Regions from separate parts of the Sphingopyxis sp. CR5 genome, predicted to be linked through region 3. Evidence: predicted binding sites of a transcription regulator. Region 3 holds the regulator's gene; each other region holds the start of a gene.
The links. The regulator LexA, encoded in region 3, represses DNA repair genes until DNA is damaged. The targets are predictions, from matches to a motif close to GTTCCNCNCTTGTTCT.
Positions count from the first base shown of each region.

Region 1: the regulator LexA is predicted to act here: its motif matches at 1,344-1,359, upstream of AC58D2_RS13640 (DUF6771 family protein).
Region 2: the regulator LexA is predicted to act here: its motif matches at 1,437-1,452, upstream of recA (recombinase RecA).
Region 4: the regulator LexA is predicted to act here: its motif matches at 1,370-1,385, upstream of AC58D2_RS17350 (S24 family peptidase).

Region 1 covers NZ_JCATIE010000008.1:102,537-105,743, forward strand. The annotation lists gene AC58D2_RS13635 (conjugal transfer protein TraG) at 1-1,161, opposite strand, end outside; gene AC58D2_RS13640 (DUF6771 family protein) at 1,369-1,548, shown strand; gene AC58D2_RS13645 (hypothetical protein) at 1,800-2,303, shown strand; gene AC58D2_RS13650 (class I SAM-dependent methyltransferase) at 2,300-2,911, shown strand.
Region 2 covers NZ_JCATIE010000013.1:56,988-60,194, reverse strand. The annotation lists gene AC58D2_RS17905 (hybrid sensor histidine kinase/response regulator) at 1-1,060, shown strand, start outside; gene AC58D2_RS17900 (response regulator) at 1,050-1,403, shown strand; gene recA (recombinase RecA) at 1,530-2,609, shown strand; gene AC58D2_RS17890 (glutathione S-transferase family protein) at 2,894-3,207, shown strand, end outside.
Region 3 covers NZ_JCATIE010000007.1:121,591-124,797, forward strand. The annotation lists gene AC58D2_RS12315 (ComEC/Rec2 family competence protein) at 1-1,250, shown strand, start outside; gene lexA (transcriptional repressor LexA) at 1,204-1,887, opposite strand; gene AC58D2_RS12325 (molybdopterin molybdotransferase MoeA) at 1,954-3,144, opposite strand; gene moaC (cyclic pyranopterin monophosphate synthase MoaC) at 3,141-3,207, opposite strand, start outside.
Region 4 covers NZ_JCATIE010000012.1:88,110-91,316, reverse strand. The annotation lists gene AC58D2_RS17360 (helix-turn-helix domain-containing protein) at 1-541, shown strand, start outside; gene AC58D2_RS17355 (PIN domain-containing protein) at 545-1,036, shown strand; gene AC58D2_RS17350 (S24 family peptidase) at 1,462-2,106, shown strand; gene AC58D2_RS17345 (thermonuclease family protein) at 2,118-2,543, shown strand; partial or broken gene AC58D2_RS17340 (DUF7146 domain-containing protein) at 2,725-3,207, opposite strand, start outside.

The DNA of each region.
Region 1 (3,207 bases), on a different contig from region 3:
CTGGTTGAGGATCAGCCGGACGAGCGGCTTGGTCCGCGAGATGTCCGACGGCGGGATGACGAGATAGAGCGAGCAGGGCCGCTCTGCGGACACAAGATCGCAAATCCGCCAGTCGCAGCCCGACGTCACCGCGGCGACGGTGGGATCGCGGTAGAGCCCGAGGAAGGACATGGCGGTCGAGAGCACGCCCGAGCGCTCATTCTCGCTCTTGTTGAGGAGCTCGCGCCCCGCCGACGCGACCACCGGATGCACGAGCGGCGCCTCGTCGGTCCCCAGATGATTGGTGCGCATCATCGCGGCGAGCGTCGAGACGAAGCTGCGCGAAGGGTCCGACAGGAAGGTCGCGACGCGCGCGAGCGTCTTCTCCTCCTCGGCGTAGAGGATATGCAGGATCGCGCCGACGAGCAGCGCGTGGCTCGTCTTCTCCCAGTGATTGCGCTTCTCGAGCGCGCCTTCGGGATCGACGAGGATGTCGGCGATATTCTGGACGTCGCGCACCTCGTGGACGCCGCGGCGCACCTCGAGCAAAGGATTATAGCGCGCCGAACGCGCATCGGTCGGGTTGAAATAGAGGCAGTGCGAGAAGCGCGAACGCCAGCCCGCGGTCAGCGCCCAATTCTCGCCCTTGATGTCGTGAACCACCGCCGAGCCGGTCCAGGAAAGCAGGGTCGGCACGACGAGCCCGACACCCTTGCCCGAACGCGTCGGCGCGAAGGCCATGACATGCTCGGGTCCGGCGTGGCGGAGATAACGCCCGCGCAGCCGGCCAAGGAAGACGCCGCCGTCGCCGCGCAGGCCCGCCGACGCGATTTCGCGCTCACGCGCCCAGCGCGCCGAACCATAGGTGGTGACGGTCCCGCGCTGCCGCGCGCGCCAGAGCGAACCGCCGATCGCCGACGCGCAGCCGAGAAAGCCGCTCGCGCCGGCAAGCGCCCCCGCCCGGTCGAAGACATGCGGCGCATAGGCCTCATAATGATACCACCAGCCGAACAGCGCCCACGGCCGATAGACGGGAACGCCCCAAACCATAAACCAGGGCGCTCCGAGCGCCGCCTGATAGCCGAGCATTGCCGCCGCCCACTGCGTCGCCGCCCAGACGCCGAGCATCATGATCGCGAATACGATCAATATCTGGCCGACAAGCAATCTGGTGGGGGTCATGCCGGGGCTCCCGCCCGGGCGGATGCGCCGCGAGCTTCGAGCCCTCAAATTCGCGCCGGAAGCCTCAAACTTACATTGTCGCCACGACGCACCGGCGTGCTTCGATGGCGCACGCCCAATCCTGAATTGCAAATTCTCATCGCCGATAGCGCAGCATCCCGCCTCGACACGCTTGCGATCATGTTCTCATTATGTTCCATAGGCCGAATGACCGAAATGAACCCCGACCGAGTCGCAGACGCCCTCCTCGCCGCTCCCGGTTGGGCACGCATTGGCATTACCGCACCGAAGGAAAGTGTGCGTCAGGCGGCAGCGCACGAGCTTGCGCTGACGATCACGCGGCTGTTTGCTGAGATCGATCCGGATCAGTTGCAACTGACCTTGTGAAGCGCGCCTGGAGGCTCACCGGCCGTTACCGCTTCCGCCAGTTCGAAATAATCGCAATCGCATCGGGAGCTGCTGATAGAAGACAGTCGGCTTCTGGCGTTCAATCGTGACAAGCAGGCCGTCACTATGCCCCTCCGCCAAGGACTGCTACCGCCTTAACTCAACTCGAGTACCAAAGGCCAAACAATCGTGGTGAGAACTGGGACAACGCGCAAATCTCCGCCCCTCAATCTCGTGGCCAGGAGGCAAAGGTGACCGATAAGGAAGCTCTCATATATACCCAAAATTGTGAGCAATTTCGATCGCTCAACGGGTTTTTCTGGCAGGTGCCGTTGATCATGATGACGCTGAACGGCGGCCTTTGGTTCTCGGTTGCAAGCCTCGATCTTTCAGAGAGTGCACAGCGGGGAGTGCTCGGCTTTGCCGTCGTCGCCAATATTGTCATGACGTACGGCCTCCACCGTCTGCGGAACGTCATGCAGGGATTACTTCAGGACATTCATAGATTTCAGGGCACTGAAGCGCCGGGAAGGGCGCGCAGCATCCAAATTGCTTTCTCGGGGCTCCTGTTGGTCGCGGCCGCGGGTGCTTTGTGGGTGAGCTGCAACCCTTCGGCCTATTTCATCCGCAAAACAAACGACGCTGCATCGGCAAACGCGGCCTCGACCACGCCCCGACCGGTCTCGGTATTGCATCTCGCGAAGCCGGCCGCCCCTCCGGCGAATGCCCTGCCAGCTTCAAAGCCCGGCCCATGATAGCCCACCTCGCCAGCGCCGAATATTATCACCTCGATGCGGCAGAGCGCGGCGCGCGCTATGCCCGCGCACGCTTTGAGGATATTCACGCCGACATTCTGGACCATCTGCCACCGACCGGGTCCGACATTCTGGACGTTGGCGCCGGGAGCGGCCGCGACGCCGCAGCGCTCGCGGCACGCGGTTATCGGGTTGTGGCCGTAGAGCCCGCGCAGGCGCTCGCGGACTGGGGACGGGCTCATTACCCCGATCACGAGATAATATGGATCGACGATGCACTGCCAGACCTGCCGGTCGTCACCGCGATGCCGCGCCGCTACGCCTTCATTCTTTGCTCTGCTGTCCTCATGCACGTGGCTGCCGACGCGCTCGACCGAAGCGTCGCCACGCTATCGGCGCTTCTGACGCCGCGCGGCCATTTCGCAATGTCGGTGCGCGACCGCGGCTCGCAGGATCCCTCCGCCATCTTTCACAACCATTCGGAAAAGGCTATTCTCGAAGCTGCTAGACGGGCAAATCTTGACCTGGTCCATCGGAGCGAAAACCCCGATCAGTTGGCACGCCCGGATTTCATTTGGCGCGCTTATCTATTTCGCAAGATCGACTAACCGAACGCCGGAAACTTAATAGCTTCCAATATGGATGTGATCTGCACGCCCACTTGCCACGTCCTATGCTTTGCGGATAGCAATTACGCCGGGACGAGGGGAGATGAAGGCTTGCATGCCTTTCCGGAAAATCTCGGGACGGATCGGCTCGGCCGCCATGCGCCTCCCGCGTACAATTGGGCGTGCTCCGAACCACCAAGCGAGCGGCACCGGCGCCGCTTCGAACTTTGATCGCGAGAAAGGCGACACCGATTAAGGCCATGAAGTTAGACTATTTTTATCTCTTGTGGAACTCG
Region 2 (3,207 bases), on a different contig from region 3:
GCGCCACACCCCCGGCGACAGCGATTATGACGATATCCAGCAGATCCGCAGCAACGCCAATCGCGCGGCGAGTCTGACGCGGCAATTGCTCGCATTTTCGCGGCAACAGACGCTGCGACCCCAGATATTGCAGCTTCCGGACGTGATTTCGGAGGTGTCGCACCTGCTGAAGCGGTTGATGGGCGATACGGTGCAGCTCGCGGTGCATCATGGCCGCGGACTTGGCGCGGTCCGTGCCGACCCCGTCCAGCTCGAACAGGTGATCATCAACCTTGCGGTCAATGCGCGAGACGCGATGCCTGGCGGCGGAACGCTGACCATCGAAACCTATCCGGTTTCGGCGGCCGAGGTGCGGGCGATGGGCAGCGAGATCATGCCGCCGGCCGATTACAGCGCGCTGCGGATCAGCGACACCGGGGTCGGCATTCCCGCGGATGTCCTGCCCAAGATCTTCGAACCCTTCTTCACGACCAAGGACGTGGGCAAGGGGACGGGGCTCGGACTTTCGACGGTTTACGGCATCGTGAAGCAGTCGGCGGGCTTCATCTTTGCCGACAGCAAGCCGGGGGACGGTACGCGCTTCACCGTCTATCTTCCCGTCCATCGCGCGGCGGGCGACGCGCCCGCCACGCCGACGCCCGCGGCGAAGCCAAAAAAGAGCCAATGGGGAACCGGGACCGTGCTGCTTGTCGAGGACGAGGACATGGTTCGCGCGGTCGCGGAACGCGCGCTGGTCCGCGCGGGTTACAAGGTTGTAACCGCGCAACAGGGTGAAGAGGGACTCGAACGGTTCGGAACGATGGACACAATCGATCTGGTCATCAGCGACGTTGTGATGCCGGTCATGGACGGGCCGGCGATGGTGCGCGCGATGCGTGCAAAAACGCCGGGCCTGCCCGTACTGTTCATGTCGGGCTATGCCGAAGAGCAACTGCGCCAGTCGATCGACATCGACCATGTCGCCTTCCTGCCCAAGCCGTTTTCGGTCGCGCAACTTGCCGAGGCCGTGTCGGCGACTCTCGACGATGCGGCGCATCGCGGACGCGCGCATGCCGAATGACCGCCGTCTCCTGCTGGTCGAAGACGATGTGCTGATCGGCATGATGCTCGTCGACATGCTCGATGCGCTCGGATTTCCCGAACCCGCGCAGGCGACGAGCAATGAAGAGGCGATCGCGATTCTGGAGCGCGAAGCGATCGCCGGCGCGCTTGTCGATATCAATCTGGGCGAGGCAAAGGGGTGGGTGACTGCGGACGCCCTCGCTGCGCGCGGCGTTCCTTTTGCCTTCACATCGGGCGGCGGCGACGTCATTCCGCCCGCTCATGCCGGGCGCAAGCTGGTTACCAAGCCGTTCCGGATCAGCGAGATAGAGGCCACGATCGGCGATTTCTTTCGCGACTGAAACCGGATCGCTCGCAGCCCGGCGCTTTTTTCTGTTCCCCTCTTGTTCCATGAGAACAAATGCCGTACAGGATGGGCCGGGCGTTGCGATGCGTCTGCTGTCGCTCTAAGCAGGAAAGGGACGGTCATGGCCGGACAATTGTCACTCGTGGAATCGGGGAAATCAGTGAACGGAACGGACAGGCAGAAGGCGCTCGACGCCGCATTGGCGCAGATCGACCGCGCCTTCGGCAAGGGCTCGGTGATGAAATTGGGCTCGAAGGAAGCGATGCAGGTCGAGGCGGTCTCGACCGGTTCGCTCGGTCTCGACATCGCCTTGGGGGTCGGCGGCCTGCCGCGCGGCCGCGTCATCGAAATCTATGGACCCGAAAGCTCGGGCAAGACCACGCTGGCGCTGCATTGCATCGCCGAAGCGCAGAAGACCGGCGGCACCGCCGCCTTTGTCGATGCCGAGCATGCGCTCGATCCCGTCTATGCGCGCAAGCTGGGGGTCGATATCGACGAATTGATCGTGTCGCAGCCGGACACCGGGGAACAGGCGCTCGAGATCGTCGATACGCTCGTGCGCTCGAACGCGATCGACGTGCTCGTCGTCGACTCGGTCGCCGCGCTCGTGCCGCGCGCCGAGATCGAGGGCGAGATGGGCGACAGCCATGTCGGCTTGCAGGCGCGGCTTATGTCGCAGTCGCTGCGCAAGCTCACCGGTTCGATCAGCCGCTCGCGCTGCATGGTGATCTTCATCAACCAGCTGCGCATGAAGATCGGCGTGATGTACGGCAATCCCGAAACGACGACGGGCGGCAACGCGCTCAAATTCTACGCCTCGGTCCGCCTCGACATCCGCCGCACCGGCCAGATCAAGGATCGCGACGAAATCGTCGGCAACACGACGCGCGTCAAGGTGGTCAAGAACAAGGTCGCGCCGCCGTTCAAGCAGGTCGAATTCGACATCATGTACGGGCAGGGCATTTCGAAGATCGGCGAAATCCTCGATTTGGGGGTCAAGGCCGGTCTCGTCGAAAAGGCCGGGGCCTGGTTCAGCTATGATTCGGTTCGTATCGGCCAGGGCCGCGAGAATGCGAAGAATTTCCTGATGGAAAATCCCGAGTTGATGCAGCGTCTCGAGGCGGCGATCCGCGGACGGACCGAAGCGGTTGCCGAAGAGATGATGACCGGCCCCGATGCGGACGACGATGACGATCTTTGATCGACCCTGACGCCTTCCGGCCGGTCATGCCCCTCCCGACCGGCCGGCCGACGGCGGCGGGCCATGGAATCCGGCGGGCGATGTTAAGCCCGCGCGATTCCGCTCCTTGCGCCTGCACCCCTCTCGCAGGCCGGCCCGCCCGCCGTTGATCGCGGCTGTCGACCCAGTGGGCGCCCTTCTTCGGAAGTGGCGCCCAAACTTTATTGGCGTCGGTGCATTGCGTCGGGTACTCCGGCGATATCGCCAGATCGCCCGACACCGGGGCCGCTGCGAGGGAGAGCGCCATGACCCTGATCGTCCACCATCTCAACAACAGTCGTTCGCAGCGTATCCTGTGGCTGCTCGAGGAAATCGGCGCGGCGTACGAGATAAAATATTACGAACGCGACGCGACCACGAACCTCGCACCGCCCGAACTGCTCGCGGTTCATCCGCTCGGCAAGTCGCCCGTGCTCGAAGACGAGGGCCGCGCGATCATCGAATCGGGTGCGATCGTCGAATATCTGTGCGAACGCCACGGCGGCGGGCATCTCGTTCCGGCCCGCGGCACCGATGATCATGTCCGTCATCTCGAATGGCTGCATTTCGCCGAAGGCTC
Region 3 (3,207 bases):
CGCTGGCGGGCCATGTGCTGCCGCTTGCGGCGGCTGCCGGGGCGCTCGCGGGAGCAGGATATACCTGGCTTGCCGGGGCCGAAGTGCCGACCCTGCGTTCGCTTATAGCCGCGCTGCTCGTGCTCGCGGCGTTTCTGCTCGGGCGCGAGGCGATCACCTTGCGGCTCGTCGCGGCGGGGGCGCTGCTCGTGCTGATCTGGCGACCCGAGGCGCTGGTCGGCCCGAGCTTCCAATTGAGCTTTGCCGCCGTCACCGCGATCATCGCGCTGCACGAGAGCCGCTGGATGCAGCGATTTGCCGCGCGGCGCGACGAGCCGCGGGCCGTCCGTTTCGGGCGCGCGGTCGCGGGGCTGTTGATAACGGGCCTCGTTGTCGAGGTCGCGCTCGCGCCGATCGCGCTTTTCCATTTTCACAAGGCGGGCCTGTACGGCGCGCTCGCCAACGTCGTCGCGATCCCGCTGACGACCTTTGTGATCATGCCGGCCGAGGCGCTGGCATTGTTGTTCGACGCCGTCGGACTCGGCGCGCCCTTCTGGTGGATCGCCGAACATGCGCTGTCCGCGCTGATCGCGCTCGCGCACCGCGTCGCGGCGGCGCCGGGCGCGGTGGCGGCGCTGCCGATCTTTCCGGCGTGGGGTTTCGCGCTCGCGGTTCTGGGCGGGCTGTGGTTGCTCCTGTGGCAGCGTCGCTGGCGCCTCGCCGGATTGATGCCGCTGCTCGTGGGCGCCACGGCGTTGGTCGTTCAGCCGCGCCCAGACCTGCTCGTGAGCGGCGACGGGCGCCACATCGCCGCCGCGGTGCCGGGCGGCGGCTATGCGCTGTTGCGCGGCCGTGCCGGCGATTATGTGCGCGACACGATGGCCGAGGCGGCGGGGGTCGACGCGCCGCTCGGTGTGCTCACCGACATGGATCATGTGACGTGCAACCGCGACTTCTGTCGCTGGCGCCAGCGGAACCGGACGATCCTGGCCCAGCGCGGTTACGATCGTATCGACGGCACGGCGATGGCGCCCGCGTGCGCCGCCGCCGATGTGGTAATCAGCCACCGCTGGCTCCCGCGCGAATGCCGGGCGCGCTGGTTGACGATCGACCGCGACAGCCTCGCCGAAAGCGGCGGGCTCGCGCTCTATCTCGGCGATCCGCCGCGCGCCGCCACCGCTTTACGCCGCGGCGACGAGCATCCGTGGCGGCGCCCGCCGCAGGTCAGTGGTAACGACGAAGCAGTCCCGACAAACGCCCTTGCACCATGACGCGCTCGGCCTCGTAACGCTGCGGCTCATAGGCGCCGTTGGCAGGGTCGAGCCGGACCATCCGGCCTTCGCGGCGGAAGTATTTGAGCGTGGCATCCTGTCCGTCGACCAGCGCGACGACAATGTCGCCTTCGCGCGCGGTGTCCGCTTTCTGGATCAGCGCATAGTCGCCGTCGAGAATGCCCGCCTCGATCATCGAATCGCCCGATACTTCAAGCGCATAATGATCGCCCGAACCGAGCAGCGCGGCCGGTACGGCGAGCTGATTATGATCCTCGAACGCTTCGATCGGAACGCCCGCGGCGATACGGCCGTGGAGCGGAACTTCGATGATGTCGTTGGCGGCGATCGGCCGAAGCGCCGGGGGCGCTTTGCGCAGCGGGGCGACATTGTCGCGATTGTCGTGCACACCGCCTTTCGCGCCTTCAGGGAGCTTGATCACCTCCAACGCGCGGGCGCGATTGGGAAGGCGACGAAGAAAACCCCTTTCTTCCAAGGCGCTTATCAGTCGATGTATGCCCGATTTCGATTTGAGTCCCAGCGCCTCCTTCATCTCCTCGAACGAAGGCGAAATGCCGCTGTCGTCGAGTTTCTGCTGGATGAAGTGGAGCAGTTCATGCTGCTTCGCGGTCAACATCGCCTAGGTCTCCATACTGCCAGTTTCGGACATATGGAGAACGATAGAGGAACAGATCGGAACTTGTCAAGCGATCGCGATATAGTCGGCGCCGTCGCCCGCCCCGCGCGCGGGCGCCGCGATGTCGCGGATGACCAGCGCGTTGGCGCCGCCAAGCGGAAAGGTGCGCCCGCTGTCCTGGCCGTCGAAGATATGAAGTTCGCCGCTGTCGAGCCGCGCGCGCAGATAGTCGCGCCGCGCGCCGCCCGGCGCCAGCGGTGCGGCGAGCGGCGCCGAGAAGATGGGCGGTAACGGCGCGCGCGCGCCGGCGAGATGGCGGACGAGCGGGAGCAGGAACAAAGTCGCTGTGACGAAGGCCGACGCAGGGTTTCCTGGCAGGCCGAGCAGCAAGGAATCCCCTAGCGTTCCGGCCATGAGCGGCTTGCCGGGTTTCATGGCGACTTTCCAGAAATCGATCGTGCCGGCGGCGTCGTCGAGCGCGCCGCGCACATGGTCATGGTCGCCGACCGATGCGCCACCGACGCTGACGATGACGTCATGGCGGCGCGCCAATTGTTTGAGCGCGGCCGATATCCGGTCGCGGTCGTCGCCGATATGGAGCGGGAGCGACACAATCGCGGGCTCGCTCGCCATCATCGCCGCCAGCATCGCGCCGTTGCTGTCGGGAATCTGTCCCGCCGCGAGCGGGCGTCCCGGTTGAACGAGTTCGTCGCCCGTCGTCAGCACGGCGACGCGCGGCCGAGCGCCGACGCGAAGCTGGCTCGCGCCGCTCATGATCGCGGCGGCGATCGCGCCGGGTGTCAGCCGAGTCCCGGCCTCGATCAGGCGGTCGCCCGCGGCAAAGTCGCTGGCGCGGGCGCGGACATGCTGGCGGTCGCGAATAGCGTCCGAGGTCGCGAGCGCCAATCGCGACCCATCGACCGCGACATCCTCTTGCATTACCACGGTGTCGGCGCCGTCGGGGAGCATGGCGCCGGTGAAGATCCGCATGGCCTGGCCTGCCGCCAGCGCCCGCGCGGGGGGCTCGCCCGCTGCGCTTTCGCCCGCGATCGCCCACGGGCCGGGCAAGTCGGTGAAGCGGATCGCATATCCGTCCATTGCCGACAGGGAGGCGGAGGGCTGGTCGCGCGTCGCGATGACATCGTCTGAAAGATACCGGCCAAGCGATTCGGAAAAGGCAATATTCTCCGCTCCGAGGGGTGGACGGAGTGCGAGCAGGCGCGCCTGGGCGTCCTCGACGGGAAGCCAGGCGCTCACGCGGCGCGCCAGTCGCCCGAGCGCCCGCCGCTCTTTTCGAGTAACCGCACGTCGCCGATCACC
Region 4 (3,207 bases), on a different contig from region 3:
CAAGGTTAGACGCAAAGACCGGGCTGCCTCACGAGTGATCGTCATCAAAAAGAGTTCGTGGTCCGAGCGCAAGAGATTCAATCTTGCACATGAACTTGGCCATATGGTTCTGGCACCCGAAGGCGGTGTCGACGAAGAGAAGGCAGCGCATCGCTTTGCCGGTGCCTTTCTGATGCCTGCCGATGTGCTGCGTTCAGAGGTCGGCGCTCATCGATCGTCAATCAGCATTGGCGAACTGGTTGCGCTCAAGGAACGATTTGGCGTGAGCATCCAGGCGCTGGCTTATCGCTGCAAGGACGTGGGCATCTTGAGCCAGGCGTCGCTGGGAAAACTGTTCCGCATATTCGCCGAACGGGGCTGGCGCTCGCCGCCTTATGAGGAGCCAGCGCGGATGGAACCTGAAGAAGAGGAGCCTCGCCGGTTCGAACGGCTGTGCTATAGAGCATTGGCAGAGCAAGTAATTGGAGAGGCTCGGGCAGCGGAACTGCTCGGCATTTCCGTGCGCGAGCTCGATGCGCGACTGGATCAGAACATGGTGTAGCCTTTGCCCGTCCTCGTTTCGGATACTTCTGTGATTATCGATCTGGAACGAGGCGGGTTTCTCGAAGACCTCTTTCGCCTGCCCTATGCATTCGCGGTTCCCGATCTGCTGTTTCACCGCGAACTGCGAGGGGAGCTAGGCGATCGATTGGTTGCACTCGGTCTGATTATCCAAGAACTTGACCCTGCCGAACTAACGCGTGCCATTGCCGTACGCCGGGAGCGCACAGTTCTATCCGCGCCCGACACCTTTGCCTTTGCGATTGCCGAGCAGCGGCGTTGGGCACTGCTGACCGGCGATGGTGCTCTGAGGCGCCTTGCGGCCGATAGCGGAGTTGAAACGCATGGCCTGCTCTGGCTATGCGACCGCTTCGAGGAACATGAAGTGCTTGGCTATACGCAGTTGCATGCAGGGCTGAAGACGATCTCGACGCATCCGCGCTGCCGATTGCCGGCAGCCGAAGTACGTGTGCGCCTCAATCGTTACTCAGTCTGACGATGCTGTCGTGACGCCCGAGGTCAGCCGGATGGCAATCGGCTCCGTTGCCATTGTCCGTAACTCCTGAATGATTGACGGTTCCGAACAGTGCAATCTGGGCAGATCAACGACCGTTTTGTTGGCGAGAGCAGACAGTAGGAGCTCAGCCCCTTTCCGCCAGAAATTGCCTCACCCGCTCCTGCGTTTTGCGCCTCGGCCGGCGCCCTTCGCGAAGATCCTGAACAAACCGGGGGTCCCCAACGGCCAGCCTACCAAACATGCTGGCCTTCGTACCGCTTCGCGCCAAATAGCCCTCAATCTGGTCCAGGAGCTCCATCGCCTTCGACTCGCTTTCCGCTTGTGTTCTTGTTATGTTCTTATTAGGAAGGCTTCCTAGAGTCTAGGATCGAATTTCCTAGACGGATGCGATAGGACCCGCGGCGATGGAAGATGCACGTAAAGCCCTGGACGATCTGATCCAGCAACGAGGATGTAATTACTCGTCGATCTCCCGCCTTCTCGGACGCAACGCGGCCTACATCCAGCAATACATTCGCCGCGGCAGTCCCCGGCAGTTGGACGAGCAGGACCGCTCCGTGCTCGCCCGCTTCTTCGGAGTAGACGAGAAGATCCTCGGCGCTCCCGAACGGCGATCCGGCCCGGTCGTCGAACTGGTCCATGTCCCGGTTCTCGATGTCGAGGCCTCGGCAGGGCACGGCGCTTTGGCCGAAATGGAATCCAAATGCGCCCAGTTCGGGTTCGACGAGAAGTGGCTGCGCCGTCTGACCGCAAGCAAGGCGACGAGCCTTTCGATCATCGCCGTGCACGGGGATTCGATGGAGCCAACGCTGCATGACGGCGATGAAGTCATGGTCGATCTCAACGATGGACAGTCGCGGCTGCGCGACGGGATCTATGTGCTGCGCATGGACGACATGCTCAGCGTCAAGCGGGTCGCAATCGAGCCGCAAGGCAAGCGGGTCTCGGTGCTCAGCGACAATCCGGCCTATCCCAGTTGGCGCGGACTGGAGAAGCGGACGATCAATATTGTCGGCCGCGTGCTTTGGTTCGGCCGCGCGCTTCGCTAGGTAGCTCGCCAATGCTTGCCCTCCTCGCTGCCTCGATCGTCGCTGCTGGCCAGACCTTTACCTGCACACCCACGCATGTCTGGGATGGCGACGGGCCTATATGGTGCGGCGAAGGCCCCCATGTCCGCATTGCAGGGATCGCCGCACGCGAAATGGACGGAACATGCCGAACCAACCAGCCCTGCCCCGACGCGTCGGCAATCGAAGCGCGTAACGCTCTTGTCGATCTTCTTGGCGGCCCTCGCGGGACCATCTCGACAGGGCATGTCGTAGTTCGTGGACCGAGATTGACATGCCGGTCGGAAGGTTCGGCAGGCGGCAACCGGACGGCTGCCTGGTGCCGACTGCCGAACGGAGCCGATCTCTCCTGCGCGATGATCCAGACACGCACAGTGCTGCGTTGGGATCGCTACTGGAAAGGGCCCGCATGCCGCTAGGCCCGGAACTCTGTCTGACAGGCCGTCTTGCCGAAGGCCCCTTCGGACTTGAACTGCATTCGGGCGGCGGGGTGTGGGAGCTCGACACCGGGCGTGGAGCACGCCGGTTGGTGACAATCAGCCGCCCTTTGCAAGCGTAAGCCTCGCGCGCGCGCTCCTCAGCAAGGTGCCCGCCCGCATCATTGTCGACAAAGAGATACAGCTGCCGCACCGATTCCGGGATGGTGGCCAGGCCGAAGCGTTCGTTTCCCAGCGTCGCCCAGCAGGGAACATTGAACATTTGCATCGCTGAGAGGGCCGTTTCGTTTCCTTCTGCGAGGCCAAGGCGCCCCCCATCCGGGTGCGCAAAACGCACCGCGCCAGAACCGGGACTACCTAACGCACGCCTGGGCTGATCGAAAGAAGCCAAGCTGGTTTTGTCGAGGTCAAGGAAGGAGCGGTGCAGCGCCAGAATTCCGGCATCATTGCGCACGGCCGCCACCATCGCGGGTAGAAACCGGACAGCCCCCTTTGGCCCCAGCGGCATACGCGGGTGGAAACGCAGCTCCGGCGAAGAAATCGTGATGCCTCTGGACGCGAGGTACTTCTCGGCGGGGCTGCCAGCGATGGTCGACGCCTCACGCCAGAGCCTCAGCGCATTGCGATTGGCAACTTCCTCGCGCGG